DNA from 3 places in the Mesorhizobium sp. L-2-11 genome. Region 3 is predicted to be linked to each of the others. Evidence: predicted binding sites of a transcription regulator. Region 3 holds the regulator's gene; each other region holds the start of a gene.

Region 1 (5,286 bases), 680 kb from region 3:
CTGCATATCGACATGTCCGGACCGAAGGTGGCGCCCTTCCCGGCCGATGTCTTGGCCAAGGTCGAAACCATGCGCGCCGCCCATGCGGCGCTGCCGATGCCTGAGCGCACCGGCCGTTCGATCGGTATTCGTCGCAAGGCACTTGAGCCGCAGTCAGGCCGCCGTTAACCTTACCAGAATTTTAACGTGAACAAGCCGAATTGAGGCGTTGAACGACTCAGCGCGGCGGTCGAAAACCGTCCGCACGAGCGGCGGGGGCTGAAGCGGTTCGGGGAACGTGCATGAAAACCGACATCAAGGTCGAGGCGGACAGGCTGGCGGCCGACCCACGCATCAGCGACTATGATTTCTGGCGATCGCTGAAGAACCTCAACAACGAAATTTTTACCATCGCCAACAACAACCAGCCGATCCCTTTCGCCATGATCCGCTGGCGCGCCATCCTGAAGCAAGCGCGGATGAAGCGGGGGCATGCCTGATTCGGTGCGGAAAGAAGTAGGCTCGTTATTCGATTGCTTTTTCTGGGCGTTTGCGGCGCGACGTTTTCCAGTCAAGATGATGTTCTGACGAGCGACCGCTTCAACCATCAAGCCCGGTGCTTCACTGCCGCCAGCGGCGAACGCGCCACCACCGGCGACGACTGGATGATTGCGGTGTTGGTCATCGCAAACGGAATGATGCGGTCGATCACCCGTTCGAGTTCGGCCACCGAGCCGACATGCGCCAGCGCGATGAAACAGTCTTCGCCGGTCACCCGGTCGCACTGGGCGATTTCCGGCAAGTCGCGGATGATCTCCGCCACTACAGCCAGTTGTCCCGGCACCGGCCTGATCCGCAGCCATGCCGACAGTTTCATGCCGAGCGCGGCCGGGTTGATCCGCACCGTGTAGGCCTCGATCACGCCGCTCTCCTGCAGCCGCTTGATGCGTTCGGCCACGCTCGGCGCCGACAGGCCGACCGAGCGCGCCAGTTCGGCGGTGCTGGTGCGCGCATCCTTTTCCAGCAGGCGCAGGATTTTCAGATCCGCCGCATCCAGATCAGCATTTTCGTTTCGAAGGCGTTTCAGGAAAAACTCCTTGGCTGAGGAAAAAGAATGATCACTTTGGTTAGGAGTTGTCCATATAAACAGGTAAAACTGCCTGCGATACTGATCCTATGGATGATCAAGCGCAAGCCCCAGCTGCAATCCCTGCCCTCACCGGCCCTGTCTTTGGCAGGCTGGCGACATCGCTGCCGCCGCATGTCTGGTTCGGTGTCAGTGCCGTGTTTCATTATCTCGGGCCGGCTTTCGCCGTGCTGCTTTTCCCGCATGTCGGCGTGCTTGGCATGGCCTGGCTGCGCATCGTCACGGCCGCTCTGGTCTTCGCGCCGCTGACGCGGCCGTGGACGGCCTTCGCCCGCGCCGACCGGCCGACACGGCTGCAGCTTCTCGGTTTTGGCGCCTGCCTCGGCGTGATGAATTGCTCCTTCTACCTGGCACTCGACCGCTTGCCGATCTCGCTGGTTGCGGCGATCGAATTCGTCGGCACCATCGGCGTTGCGCTGGTCGGCGTCAGAAGCCCGCGCAATCTCGCAGCCCTTGCCGTTGCCGTCATCGGCACCTTGCTGCTGATCGACGTCAGATGGTCAAGCGACCCGATCGGTCTGTTCTGGGCTTTCCTCAATGGCGCGCTGTTCGTCGGCTACATCGTGCTTGGCCATCGCGTTGCCCGCGCCGGCGCTGGCGACGGCATCGCCGGCCTGGGCGCCGCCATGGCGGTCGCCTGCCTCATCGTGCTGCCGATCGGCTTCACCGATGCGCTGCCGGCTTTCACGGCGCCGCCGCTGCTCATCGCCGCCATCGGCGTCGGCATCTGCTCGTCGGTCATCCCCTATATCTGCGACCAGCTAGCCATGTCGCGGCTGCCGCGATCGAGCTTCGCGCTGATGCTGTCGTTGCTGCCGGTCACCGCCACGCTGATTGGCGTCATTGTGCTCCGCCAGATACCCAGCCCTGCCGATTGCATCGGCATCGCGCTGGTGGTGGCCGGCGTCGCCTTTCACAAACCGGCAAATGCCTGATCAGGCAAGCTTTTCCTTGAGAAAGGCAATCGTCCGGCCCCAGGCGAGGTCCGCTGCGTTCTTGTCGTAACGGGCCGCTGAGGTGTCATTGTTGAAGGCATGATTGGCGCCCTCATAGACATTGATCGTGTACTCGACCTCGGCTGCATCGAGCTCCTTCCTGAAGGCGTCGATGCCGGCATTGATGCGGGTGTCGAGCCCGGCATAATGCAGCAGCAGCGCCGCCTTGATCTTCGGCACATCCTCGGCCTTCGGCTGCATGCCGTAATAGGCGACAGCGGCAGCCAGATCCGGCTCGTTGGCAGCCAGTGTGTTCACCGTGCCGCCGCCCCAGCAGAAGCCGACCGCGCCAACCTTGCCGTTGCCATCCGCATGTCCCTTGAGGAAAGCGACCGTTGCGACCGCATTGGCGATGGTCTGAGCCGGATCGAGTTTTGAAATCTGCTCGCGCGCCTTGTCTTCGTCGGCCGGCGTGCCGCCGAGCGGCGACAGGAAGTCCGGGGCAAGCGCAACGAAGCCTTCCAGCGCCACGCGCCGCGTCACATCGCGTATATGCGGGTTGAGCCCCCTGTTCTCATGCACGACGATGACGGTGCCGAGCTTGCCGGACTGGCCGGCCGGCTTGACCAGATAGCCCTTCATCTCGCCACCGCTGCCGGGGTAGCTGATGTCCTCGCCCGTCACGCGTGAATCGTCCTCGGCAACAACCGCCGCCCGGGCCGAATTGGCCGCCAGCAGCGGTGCGATTGCGGCAGCAGCGGCACCTGATCCGGCAAGCCTGGTCAACTGTTCCATGAAGCGCCGCCGGTCGAGCGTCAGATGCGTGTATTCGTCATAGGCGTCGATCATCGCCTGGGTAATGGCGGGTCTGGTGACGGCGGGGCTGGCAGGGCTCGGTTTTGTCATGGCGCTCTCCTCGGCTTCGGGAACATGTCCGCCGCGCAAGATAGGGTAGAAGCCCGCACGGTCCAGTCACGGATCAGTGAGGCCCGGCATGCAGCGCTCCACGACGTCGGTGGTTAAATCTACCCGTTTGTAGGTTCCGGCCCTGGATTGAGAACAAAACGGAGACACTTCTGGCCTTTCGCTGCCGAATCACTACATTCGGGGGAGATGTCCGGCTTTTCGGAAGATATGCCTTTCTTTGATGAACCGAACGCGCGGCCCGTGGCCCCGTCGGGCATTGCTGCGCGCGCCATGGCTGCCCGCAACGGCCACACCAATGCGCCCAACTATCTGAACGGGCTCAACCCCGAGCAGCGGCTGGCGGTGGAGACCACCGAGGGGCCGGTCCTGGTGCTGGCCGGCGCCGGCACCGGCAAGACGCGCGTCCTGACCACCCGCATCGCCCACATCCTCGCCACCGGCAAGGCCTTCCCCTCGCAGATCCTCGCCGTCACCTTCACCAACAAGGCGGCGCGCGAGATGAAGCAGCGCATCGGCCTGCTGATCGGCGAAGGCAATGTCGAAGGCATGCCGTGGCTCGGCACCTTCCACTCGATTGGAGTGAAGCTGCTACGCCGCCACGCCGAGCTCGCCGGGCTCAGATCCGACTTCACCATTCTCGACACCGACGACGTCGTGCGCCTGATCAAGCAGCTCATCCAGGCCGAAGGACTGGACGACAAACGCTGGCCGGCCAAGCAGTTCGCCCAGATGATCGACGGCTGGAAGAACAAGGGGCTTGGCCCCGCCGAGATTGCCGAGGGCGACGCCCGCTCCTTCGCCAACGGCAAGGGCCGCGAGCTCTACAAGGCTTATCAGGAGCGGCTGAAGACGCTGAACGCCTGCGACTTCGGCGATCTTCTGTGCCACCCGATCCGCATCTTCCGCGGCAATCCGGACGTGCTGAAGGAATACCACAAGCGCTTCAGATACATCCTCGTCGACGAATACCAGGACACCAACACCGCCCAATATATGTGGCTGCGGCTTTTGGCGCAGCGGCCGCAATCCTCCCCCCTTGAGGGGGAGGTGCCCGCGAAGCGGGCGGAGGGGGTCGCCGCAGAAGGCACCGCCAGAGCGTCGGGCACTGCCGCACGGACCCCACCCGGCCGGGCTTTGCCCAGCCACCCTCCCCTCAAGGGGGAGGGAAATCCGCGCCCAGCCACCGTCAACATTTGCTGCGTCGGCGACGACGACCAGTCGATCTACGGCTGGCGCGGGGCCGAGGTCGACAACATCCTGCGCTTCGACAAGGATTTCCCCGGCGCCACGATCATCCGGCTGGAGCGCAACTACCGCTCCACCGCGCACATCCTCGGCACCGCCTCCCACCTCATCGCCCACAATGAAAGCCGCTTCGGCAAGACGCTGTTCACCGAAAAGATCGCCGAGGACGACGAGAAGGTGCATGTGCATGCCGCCTGGGATTCCGAGGAAGAGGCCCGCGCCGTTGGCGAAACCATCGAGGCCTACCAGCGTCAGAAGCACGATCTCAACGACATGGCCATTCTTGTTCGCGCGTCCTTCCAGATGCGCGAGTTCGAGGACCGCTTCGTCACCCTCGGGCTCAACTACCGCGTCATCGGCGGCCCGCGCTTTTACGAGCGCCTCGAAATCCGCGACGCCCTGGCCTTCTTCCGCGTCGTCGCGCAAGGCGCAGACGACCTCGCCTTCGAGCGCATCGTCAACGTGCCGAAGCGCGGGCTGGGCGAAGCCACTATCCGCCAAATCCACGACACCGCCAGGGCGCTGCGCATCCCGATGCTGGAGGCTGCGGAAAAACTCGCTGAGAGCGACGAGCTGAAGCCGAAGCCGCGCGCAGCGCTGCGCGAGGTCGCCGCCAATTTCGAGCGCTGGCAGAAGGCGCTGGAGACAACGCCGCACACCGAGCTGGCCGAAACCATCCTGGAGGAGAGCGGCTACACCGACATGTGGAAGAACGACCGCTCGGCGGAAGCGCCTGGCCGGCTGGAAAACCTCAAGGAACTGGTCCGCTCCATGGAGGAGTACGAATCGCTGCGCTCCTTCCTCGAACATGTGGCGCTGGTAATGGACGCCGAGCAGAACGCCGAGCTCGACGCGGTCAACATCATGACGCTGCATTCGGCCAAGGGCCTCGAATTCGAGACGGTTTTTCTGCCCGGCTGGGAGGAAGGTCTGTTTCCGCATCAGCGCGCGCTCGACGAGGGCGGTCGCTCCGGGCTCGAGGAAGAACGGCGGCTGGCCTATGTCGGGCTGACCCGCGCCAAGAAGAACCTGCATCTGTGGTTCGTCTCCAAC
Region 2 (5,286 bases), 240 kb from region 3:
GCAGCACGGTGAAGTTGGAGAAGGTCGAGCAGCCCATGTAGTGGAGGATCTTGTCCTTGCCGATCGAGAAGCGCGACGAGCCGTCCGGCATCAGCCCTTGCCCCTGCGTGGCGCGGATTGCGGTGCACAGATTGGTTTTTCTGGACAGGCAGGACGGGCATTGCCGGCATTCCGGCGTGTAGAGCGGGATGACGTGGTCACCCTTCTTGACCGAGGTGACACCCTTGCCGACGTCGACGACGATTCCCGCGCCCTCATGGCCGAGGATCGCCGGAAAGATGCCTTCGGGATCGGCGCCTGACAGCGTGAATTCGTCGGTGTGGCAGATGCCGGTCGCCTTGATCTCGACCAGCACCTCGCCCGCGCGCGGGCCGTCGAGGTCGACCTCCAGGATCTCCAGCGGCTTTCCGGCGGCGACAGCGACAGCGGCGCGGGTTTTCATCGGGGATCTCCTCTCAGGGCAAATCTGCAATCGGGGCGGAGCATTAGCGTATCTGCAGGTTCTGGACTATGGGACGAATTGACAGTTCGTTGCCGGGTTTGGCCGGCGCCGGACGACTTGCGCCCGGGGATATGCGCCAACTTGCCTTGACCGGCCGGGCGAAGCCCATAAAAGAAAGGCAGCCGAGGGAACGCAACCCGCATGTTCACAAAAATCCTGGTCGCCAATCGTGGCGAGATCGCCTGCCGCGTCATCAAGACGGCGCGCAAGATGGGCATTGCCACCGTGGCGGTCTATTCGGATGCCGATCGCGACGCCGTACATGTCGAAATGGCCGACGAGGCTGTCCATATCGGGCCTTCGCCGGCCGCTGAGAGCTATCTGGTGCCGGCGAGGATCATCGCTGCCTGCAAGGCGACAGGTGCTGAAGCCGTGCATCCAGGCTACGGGTTTTTGTCCGAACGCGCATCCTTCTGTGAGGCGCTGGAGAAAGACGGCATCGTCTTCATCGGCCCCAAACCCAGAGCGATCAGGGCGATGGGCGACAAGATCGAGTCGAAGAAATTCGCCAATGCAGCCAAGGTCAGCACGGTGCCCGGCTGGCTCGGCGTCATCGAGAATGCTGTCCATGCGGAAAAGATCGCCGGCGAGATCGGCTATCCCGTGATGATCAAGGCCTCGGCCGGCGGCGGCGGCAAGGGCATGCGCATCGCCTGGAGCAAGGCCGAGGTGCGCGACGGGTTCGACCGGGCGCGGTCGGAGGCCAAAAGCTCGTTCGGCGACGACCGCGTCTTCATCGAGAAGTTCGTGGTCGATCCGCGCCACATCGAGATCCAGGTGCTGGCCGACGCGCACGGCAACGCGCTTTATCTCGGCGAGCGCGAATGCTCGATCCAGCGCCGCAACCAGAAGATTGTCGAAGAGGCGCCTTCGCCCTTCCTCGACGCCAAGACCCGGAAAGCCATGGGCGAGCAGTCAGTGGCGCTGGCCAGGGCGGTCGACTATCAGAGCGCCGGCACGGTTGAATTCATCGTCGACAGCGAAAAGAACTTCTATTTCCTTGAAATGAATACGCGATTGCAGGTCGAGCACCCGGTGACAGAGCTTGTCACCGGCATCGACCTGGTCGAGCAGATGATCCGCATAGCGGCCGGCGAAAAGCTCGCCATCCAGCAAAGCGACGTCAGGCTGAACGGCTGGGCGGTGGAAAGCCGGCTCTACGCCGAGGACCCGTATCGCAATTTCCTGCCGTCGATCGGCCGGCTGACGAGATACCGGCCGCCGCAAGAGGGACAGTCCGGCGACATCGTCATCCGCAACGATACCGGGGTTACCGAGGGTTCGGAAATCTCGATGTTCTACGATCCGATGGTCGCCAAGCTGTGCACCTGGGCGCCGACGCGGCTCGCGGCAATAGACGCCATGTCCGAAGCGCTCGACAGTTTTGTCGTCGACGGCATCGAGCACAACATGCCGTTCCTGGCGGCGCTGATGCAGCATCCGCGCTGGCGGGAAGGGCGGATATCGACCGCCTTCATATCAGAGGAATATCCGGACGGCTTCGCGCCGATCGTGCCTGATAGCGAGGAAAAGGCCGTGCTCGCAGCCATCGCAACCGCGGTCGAACTGCTGCGCCGCGACCGGCTCGACCGGCTCGGCGGGCGGCTGGCGCCGCATTCGGGTGTGCTGAAACGCGATTGGGTGGTCAAGATCGGCAAGGATTACCTTTCGGCTTCGGTTATCGAAGGCATGATCTCCATTCCGATGGAACTCGGGCTGTCGATCGACGGCGGCACGGCGCTGACGGTGGCGTCCGACTGGCGGCCGGGCGATCTCGTCTGGCGCGGAACGGTCGGCGAGCGAAGAATTGCCGCGCAGGTCAGGCCGGTGCCGAACGGGCTTCGCATCGCCTGGAAAGGCATGTCGGTGAGCGCACGCGCCATGCTGCCGCGCATCGCCGAACTCGAAAGGCTGATGCCGGAAAAAGTGGCGCCCGACACCTCCAAGATGCTGCTCTGCCCGATGCCCGGCCTTGTCGTGTCGATCGCCGTTGCCGAAGGGCAGGAGGTCAAGGCCGGCGAGACGCTGGCAGTGGTCGAGGCGATGAAGATGGAAAATGTGCTGCGCGCCGAACGCGATCTCACCGTGTCGAAACTCAAGGCAAAACCGGGCGACAGTCTCGCCGTCGACGCGGTGATCATGGAATTTGCGTGAGGCTGAAACGCGCCTTGGCACTCTTCCAAGGTTGGCGGGACAGCGCCCCCCTCTGTCCTGCCGGACATCTCCCCCTCCAGGGGGGAGATCGGCAGCTTCGAGGACAGCACCCCTTCTGCATCCGACGAGATTGGCGAAAGCCGAGATGATAGCCAATCTCCCCACTAGAGGGGGAGATGTCCGGCAGGACAGAGGGGGGCGCGAAGGAATGCGACCTGACAATAGGTTGGCACGAGTTCGGGTGGGGCAGGAATTCGCATTTTCTGTCGCACAGCGCGTTTGTTCTTGCTTTGTGCCTCACTGCCGCTGGACTCGCATCGTCCGGTGCCGGACAATACATCTTCATCGACTGAGTCCTTTCAAACGGCGCTAAAAAACCATGGCGAATGATACACTTCCCCGCGATCCGTTGCGGCGCGAGGCCTTTGTGAAGGCGTCGCGGCCGGAAGCGCCGGCGCGGCCGTTCATTCATCTGCGTGTGCATTCGGCCTATTCGCTGCTCGAGGGCGCTTTGCAGCTCGGCACGGTCGTCGGTCATGCGGTGAGGGATGACGCCCCGGCCATCGCCGTCACCGACACCAATAATCTGTTCGGCGCGCTCGAATTTGCGCAAAAGGCGGTGAAGGAGGGTATCCAGCCGATCATCGGCTGCCAGACCGCTCTCGCTTTTTCCGGTGAAGCCAGCGACAGCCAGCGCGACCGCAGGCGACAAGGCCCGGAAATGCGGCCCGTGGTTTTGATCGCGGCGACCGAGGCCGGCTACAGCAATCTGGTCAGGCTGGTCAGCCGGGTCTATTTGGAGACGCCGCCCGGCGAGGCCGTGCATCTGACGACCGAGATGCTGCAAGGCTATTGCGACGGCCTGATCTGTCTCAGCGGCGGGCCGCGCGGCCCGATCGGCAACGCGCTGAAAGAGGACCGCCGCGACCTCGCCGAGACACGGCTTCTGGCGCTCAAGGCGTTGTTCGGCGACCGGCTCTATGTCGAGCTGGAACGGGTTTCTGGCTATGACCGGGTCATCGAGAAATCGTCAGTCGATCTCGCCTATACCAACGACTTGCCGCTGGTTGCCACCAATGAGGCGTTTTTCTCCTCGCGCGACGACTATGAGGCGCATGACGCGCTGATCGCCATCGCCGAAGGGTCGGTCGTCGCCGTCGACAATCGCCGGCGGCTGTCTTCAGACAATTTTCTGAGAAGCCAGGCCGACATGGCGAGGCTGTTCGCCGATCTGCCGGAAGCGATCGACAACACCGTCGAAATCGCGCTGCGCTGCTCCTACTATCCCAAGACCCGCAACCCGATCCTGCCGCGCTTTGCCGGCGGCGATGTCGCCGACGCCGACGCGGCGGTGAAGGCGGAGGCGCAGGAGCTTGTCAGACAGGCGCATGAAGGACTGGAGGCGCGGCTCGCCGCGCACGGCCTGGCCCCTGGCTATACGGTCGAGCAATACCGCCAACGGCTGGAATTCGAGCTCGGCATTATCGAGAAGATGAAATTCCCCGGCTATTTCCTGATCGTCGCCGATTTCATCAAATGGGCGAAGGCGCAAGGCATTCCGGTCGGGCCGGGGCGCGGCTCGGGCGCCGGCTCGCTGGTCGCCTATTCGACGACCATCACCGACATCGATCCGCTACGTTTCTCGCTGCTGTTCGAGCGCTTCCTCAATCCCGACCGCGTGTCGATGCCCGACTTCGACATCGATTTCTGCCAGGACCGGCGCGAGGAGGTTATCCGCTACGTCCAGCAGAAATACGGACGCGACCAGGTCGGCCAGATCATCACCTTCGGCACGCTGCAGGCCCGCGCGGTGCTGCGCGATGTCGGCCGCGTGCTGCAGATGCCCTATGGCCAGGTCGACAAGCTCAGCAAAATGGTGCCGTCTAACCCGGCCAATCCGGTCAAGCTCGCCGATGCCATCGCCAACGAGCCGCGTTTTGCCGAAGAGGCGGAGCGCGAGCCGATCGTGCAGACGCTGCTCGACATGGCGCAGAAGCTGGAAGGGCTCTACCGCCACGCCTCGACGCACGCCGCCGGCATCGTCATCGGCGACCGGCCGCTTTGGGAACTGGTGCCGATGTACCGCGATCCGCGCTCCGACATGCCGGTCACCCAGTTCAACATGAAGTATGTCGAGCAGGCCGGGCTGGTGAAGTTCGACTTCCTCGGCCTGAAGACGCTGACGGTGTTGGAAACCGCGGTCAAGCTGATCCGTCGCCGCGGTATCGAGATCGATCTCGCCCACATCCCGCTCGACGACCCCGATACCTACGCCATGCTGTCGCGCGGCGAGGTGGTCGGCGTGTTCCAGGTGGAAAGTGCCGGCATGCGCAAGGCGCTGATCGGCATGCGGCCCGACTGCATCGAGGACATCATCGCGCTGGTCGCGCTTTATCGGCCGGGCCCGATGGAGAACATCCCGACCTACAACGCCAGAAAGCATGGCGACGAAGAGATGGCGTCGATCCACCCGAAGATCGACCATCTGGTGAAGGAGACGCAAGGCGTTATCGTCTACCAGGAGCAGGTGATGCAGATCGCGCAGGAGCTTGCCGGCTATTCGCTGGGCGAAGCCGACCTGCTGCGCCGCGCCATGGGCAAGAAGATCCGCGCCGAGATGGACAAGCAGC
Region 3 (5,286 bases):
GACTGCCGTCTCGGTCGCCTGCCTGACCATCTATGACATGGCCAAGGCGGTCGATCGCGGCATGGCGATCTCCGGCATCAGGCTGGTGGAAAAGACCGGCGGCAAATCCGGCGACTACAAGGCGGATGCCCAGGGGGCAGGCCAATAATGGCGCTGCTTGCGGTCGCCGAGGCGCTTGAGCACCTGCTTCAGGATGCTGCGCCCTTGCAGGCTGAAAGCGTCGCCCTGATGGACGCCGCCGACCGCGTGCTGGCGGGGCCGCTCGTGGCGCTCCGCACCCAGCCGCCATTCAACGCGTCGGCAATGGACGGCTATGCCGTGCGGGCCGAGGATGTCGCGTCCGTGCCGGCGAGACTCTCGGTGATCGGCATGGCGCCGGCCGGACGCGGCTTTGCCGGAACAGTCAGCCCGGCGCAGGCCGTGCGCATCTTCACCGGCGCGCCGCTTCCCGCGGGCGCCGACACCATCGTCATCCAGGAGAATGTCCGCGACCTCGGCGGCGGCATGGTCGAAGTGACCGCGCCGACGGTTGAAGGCCGCAACATCCGCCGCATCGGGCTCGATTTCTCGCAGGGCGACGTGCTGCTGGAGAAAGGCCGCCAGCTTGATCCGGCGGCATTGTCGCTGGCGGCATCGGCCAACCACCGGCAGGTCAGCGTGGCGAAACGGCCACTGGTCGCCATCATCGCCACCGGCGACGAATTGCTGCCGCCGGGCAGCGAGCTTGGCGCCGACCAGATCATCTCCTCCAATGCCTATGGCGTCGCCGCCGCTGTCCGCTCGGTCGGCGCCTGCGCACTCGATCTCGGCATCGCCCCCGACCGCAAGGAGGCGATCGCCGCGCTGGTGAAAAAAGCGGTCGACGCAGGCGCCGACGTCGTCGTCACGCTGGGCGGCGCCTCGGTCGGCGACCACGACCTCGTCCATGACGTGCTGACCGGCGAAGGCATGGCGCTCGATTTCTGGAAAATCGCCATGCGGCCCGGCAAGCCACTGATGTTCGGGCGGCTGGGCGACATCCGCTGCATCGGCCTGCCCGGCAATCCGGTGGCCAGCCTGGTCTGCACGCAGCTCTTTCTGAAGCCTCTGCTGGCGCGGCTCGGCGGCCGCGCCTTCCGCCAGGACATGCGTCAGGCGCGGCTCGGCGCCGCCATGCCGGCCAACGATCTCAGGCAGGACTATGTACGCGCGGTGGTTAAGGAAGAAGCTGGCACGCTTGAGGCAATGCCGTTCAGTATCCAGGATTCCTCGATGCTCAGAATGCTGGCCGACGCCAACGGACTGATCGTGCGCGAGCCATTCGCTCCCGCAGCCGAAGCGGGCGCCGCCTGCAGCGTGCTGATGCTACGCTGAACAAAACGTCAACGCATTCATTAAACTTTAAATGGTTGCGGAACACAACTGGAACAGATAGTGTTTGTTCTGGGTTTGTTTTTCTGATTCTATTGGGGGTCGCGATGCTGACACGCAAACAACATGAACTGCTGATGTTCATCCACGAGCGGCTGAAGGAAAGCGGCATTCCGCCCTCGTTCGACGAGATGAAGGAAGCGCTCGACCTCGCCTCCAAATCGGGTATCCATCGGCTGATCACGGCGCTGGAGGAGCGCGGTTTCATTCGCCGCCTGCCCAACCGCGCCCGCGCGCTGGAGGTGCTGCGCCTGCCCGATTCGATCGCGCCGGGCCTCAATGCGGCGCGCAAATTCTCGCCGAGCGTCATTCAGGGCAGCCTTGGGCAGGGCGGCCTCGGACGCCAGATCAAGCCGGCGCCGTCGCGCATGCGTGCGGCCGGCAATGACGACGACGTCGTTGCCACCGTCTCCATACCGGTGATGGGCCGCATTGCTGCCGGTGTGCCGATCGACGCCATCCAGCACCAGACCCATTCGATCTCGGTGCCACCGGACATGATCACCGGCGGCACGCACTACGCGCTGGAGGTCAAGGGTGATTCGATGATCGAGGCCGGCATCTTCGACGGCGACACGGTCATCATCCGCAACGCCGACACGGCCCAGCCTGGTGAGATCATTGTCGCTCTGGTCGACGAGGAAGAAGCGACGCTGAAGCGATTCCGCCGCAAAGGTGCCTCGATCGCACTGGAAGCCGCCAATCCGGCCTACGAGACGCGCATCTTCGGGCCGGACCGCGTCAAGGTGCAGGGCAAGCTCGTCGGACTGATCCGGCGTTACTGAGCGGCAGGTTTTTTGGGTTTCTCGGCCCTCTGGTATGGCGGCAGGCCCCTCGCCTCGCGCGAAAATCGCCGCTGCTCATGCCAGGGCCTGTATGGCTGTCTGACGGCAAAACGGATTTCTGCGCGCGTCGTCGCCGATAGCGGATCGAAGAAGACGGCGGCACTGCCCATGCGAGCGAGCTGCCGTTTGGTGACGACGAGAACCAGCGGATTGCGGCAGGGTTTGTAATAGGCTGTGGCATCGTCGATGACGATCAAATCAGCAAAGGCACAGGCCGGCCGCGCGGTTTTGCGGTTGTCGGCGAGCGCGATGAGCGCGCCGGACGGATGCCGGGCCAGGCACAGGCCGGCAGTGCAGCTGAAAGGCGCTCCCGGCGGCAGGTCGGCCGGGTCGGCGATGTCGAACCGCACATCTCCTTTTTCGAATGTCTCCGGCTCGACGATCGTTGTTGAAACCAGCGCATGTTTCCAGTTGTCGGTGGTGAATTCGTTCGAACGCACCCGGTTGACGGCAAGTTCGCCGCCGCCGATCGGCAGCGCCACCAGATGCGCATCCTCCGAGATCAGCACGTCGGGGGTGCGCGTCCCGGAAATCGTCAGCAGGCCGGCGAGCGCAAAGGGAAGTGCCGCAAGCCGCAGCCATGTCGTCGCCATCGTGGCGATGACCAGGGCGACCGTCACCAGCAGAACCGATTGCAACGAAATCAGTCCGACTGCATCGATTGGCGAACGCTCCGAGATCCATCCCGAAATTGCGATCATGGCCGTCAGGCCCTTGCCCATCATGTAGAGGAAAGGGCCGTCGAGGCCGAAAGGCATCGCCAAGGCGCTGAGGACGGCCAGGAACATGACGATGGTGACGATCGGCATGACGGCCAGATTGGCGAACAGGCTGAGCGGCGAGACGCGCTGGAAGTGCCATATGGCGAAGAGCGCAGTGGCGCTGCCGGCAATGATGGAGGTCATTGCGATGGTGCCTGCCCCAGCGACGAGTTTGCGCGTGACGAAAGCGACCGGTGACCGTCGCTGTCGCGGCGTCGTGGCCTTGTCGGCACGATAGTCGGACCAACCGGCGTAGGCGCCCACGAGAGCCGCAGTCGCGGCGAAGGACATCTGGAAGCTTGCGCCGACCACCTCATGCGGCGACACGACGATGACGGCGATGGCCGAAATCGCCAGGTTCCGCATCGTGAGTGCCGCCCGGTCGAACAGCACGGCGACAAGCATTACCGCCAGCATGATGAAGCTGCGTTCAGCCGCGACCACGATACCGGAGAAAATCAGATAGGCAGCGATGGAGACGAGTGCGGCAGCAGCCGCATATTTTTTGACCGGCCGGCGCGACGAAAAGTCGGGAAACAGCGCAAAGGCGCCGCGCAGCAATCCCATGACAGTGCCGGCGACAAGCGCCATGTGCAGGCCGGAAATGGAGATGATGTGGTAGATGCCGGTGCGCCGCATCGATTCGTTTATCTCTTCGGGGATGCCGGCACGCACGCCGACGATCAACGCAGCGGCAATCTCCCCCTCGGCACCACCGATGCTGTCCCTGATATGGTCGGCGATGGTTTCCCGCGCCTTCTCGATCGACGAAGAAAGGCGTGTGGTTAACGGTGCATCTTCCGAGACGACGATCTTTGGACTGCCGAGGAAAAAGCCACTGGCACCGATACCGGCGAAATAGCTGTCAAAGGAGAAGTCAAAGCTGTCCGGTCTGACCGGGCCAGTCGGAGGCAGAAGCCTCACATAGCCGGTTGCCACCGAGCCTGCGGTCATCTCAGCGGGAATCTTGCGTGCCGATACCCTGACACGTTCGGGCGCATAACGCAGTGTCGGCCGGGCGGTCGATATCACGTCGATGGTCAGCCTGATCCGGCCGTTCGCCATCTGGTCGAGCCTGACGACACGGCCGGTCAGCTGGGTCTGGATTTCCGAACCGAGCATCCTCGTTCCGGCGCGCCAGGTTTCAACCTTGGCGGCGAGCACACCGAGCGCGCACAGCAACGCTGCCATGAAGCAAGATGCGTTTTGCAGCGTGAGCGCGTGACGGCCGCACACAATGCCGTGAGGACCACGACGGCAATCGGCTGGGCAAAGTCCGGTTCGACGGCAAGCGAAAAATAGACGATCACCCCGCTTGCCAGAAAAACCGGCACCAGCAGGAAGGCGACGCCGCGGTCGAGTTCCAGGCCGGCTGCCGAGGCCACGCTGTTGCGGATACCGGACGGTGAAAAATGGCTGAGCTGTCGGCGAAAACGAATGACAGGCCAGGGTGCTGGAGCCGCTACCGGCGCGGAGCGATGCGGCGAAAGAGGCTGAATGCCTGGCGTCGATGCAGGCGGCGAAACGGGTAGCGGCTCAGCGTCGGGAACGCCGGCAAACAGCGATCGTTCGCTGACGCTTGCGATCGCGCCCTCGCTCTCGTCCACGCCGCGGCCTGGTCCAGCCATAGGGTTCGCCCCTTGCGCCCTTGACCTCCTATGCTACATGAACGCGCGACGCGCGAAAGTCCGCGCAACCCTATCCGTTTTCTGCGCTTGCCCCGAGAGTTCCATGTCCGACAAGGTCGTCACCCGTTTTGCCCCTTCGCCCACCGGTTTCCTGCATATTGGCGGGGCGCGCACGGCGCTGTTCAACTGGCTGTATGCGAAACACACCGGTGGCAAGATGCTGCTGCGCATCGAGGACACCGATCGCGAGCGTTCGACCGATGCGGCAACCGCTGCCATCCTCGATGGGCTCTCCTGGCTCGGCCTGACCTGGGACGGCGAGCCGGTATCGCAGTTCGAGCGCGCGCCGCGCCACCGCGCGGTCGCCGAGGAACTGGTGCGCCTCGGCAAAGCCTATTACTGCTATGCGACGCCGGCTGAGCTGGAGGCGATGCGCGAGAGCGCGCGGGCCAAGGGCTTGCCGCCCCGCTATGACGGCCGTTGGCGCGACCGCGACCCGTCAGAGGCGCCGGTTGGCGCCAGGGGCGCGATCCGCATCAAGGCGCCGGCCGACGGCGAGACGGTGGTGCATGACCGCGTGCAGGGTGAAGTCCGCTTCCCCAACAAGGATCTCGACGATTTCATCATCCTGCGCTCGGACGG

What was found. Region 3 encodes LexA, which represses DNA repair genes until DNA is damaged. Its sites were predicted from a motif close to TGTTCNNNNTGTGTTCNG; they were not measured.
Region 1: a site for LexA is predicted at 3,117-3,134, ahead of JG739_RS14510 (ATP-dependent helicase). Genes of this name have one in related genera too.
Region 2: a site for LexA is predicted at 2,937-2,954, ahead of dnaE (DNA polymerase III subunit alpha). Genes of this name have one in related genera too.

What each region holds. Positions count from the first base shown of each region.
Region 1 covers NZ_AP023257.1:3,033,182-3,038,467, reverse strand. Annotated here, with positions in the region: gene JG739_RS14535 (thioesterase family protein) at 1-168, shown strand, start outside; gene JG739_RS14530 (hypothetical protein) at 282-479, shown strand; gene JG739_RS14525 (Lrp/AsnC family transcriptional regulator) at 587-1,066, opposite strand; gene JG739_RS14520 (EamA family transporter) at 1,156-2,061, shown strand; gene JG739_RS14515 (dienelactone hydrolase family protein) at 2,062-2,967, opposite strand; gene JG739_RS14510 (ATP-dependent helicase) at 3,175-5,286, shown strand, end outside.
Region 2 covers NZ_AP023257.1:3,471,621-3,476,906, forward strand. Annotated here, with positions in the region: gene JG739_RS16605 (S-(hydroxymethyl)glutathione dehydrogenase/class III alcohol dehydrogenase) at 1-442, opposite strand, end outside; gene JG739_RS16610 (acetyl-CoA carboxylase biotin carboxylase subunit) at 644-2,656, shown strand; gene dnaE (DNA polymerase III subunit alpha) at 3,036-5,286, shown strand, end outside.
Region 3 covers NZ_AP023257.1:3,709,625-3,714,910, reverse strand. Annotated here, with positions in the region: gene moaC (cyclic pyranopterin monophosphate synthase MoaC) at 1-148, shown strand, start outside; gene JG739_RS17730 (molybdopterin molybdotransferase MoeA) at 148-1,353, shown strand; gene lexA (transcriptional repressor LexA) at 1,458-2,195, shown strand; partial or broken gene JG739_RS17720 (ComEC/Rec2 family competence protein) at 2,189-4,644, opposite strand; gene gltX (glutamate--tRNA ligase) at 4,748-5,286, shown strand, end outside.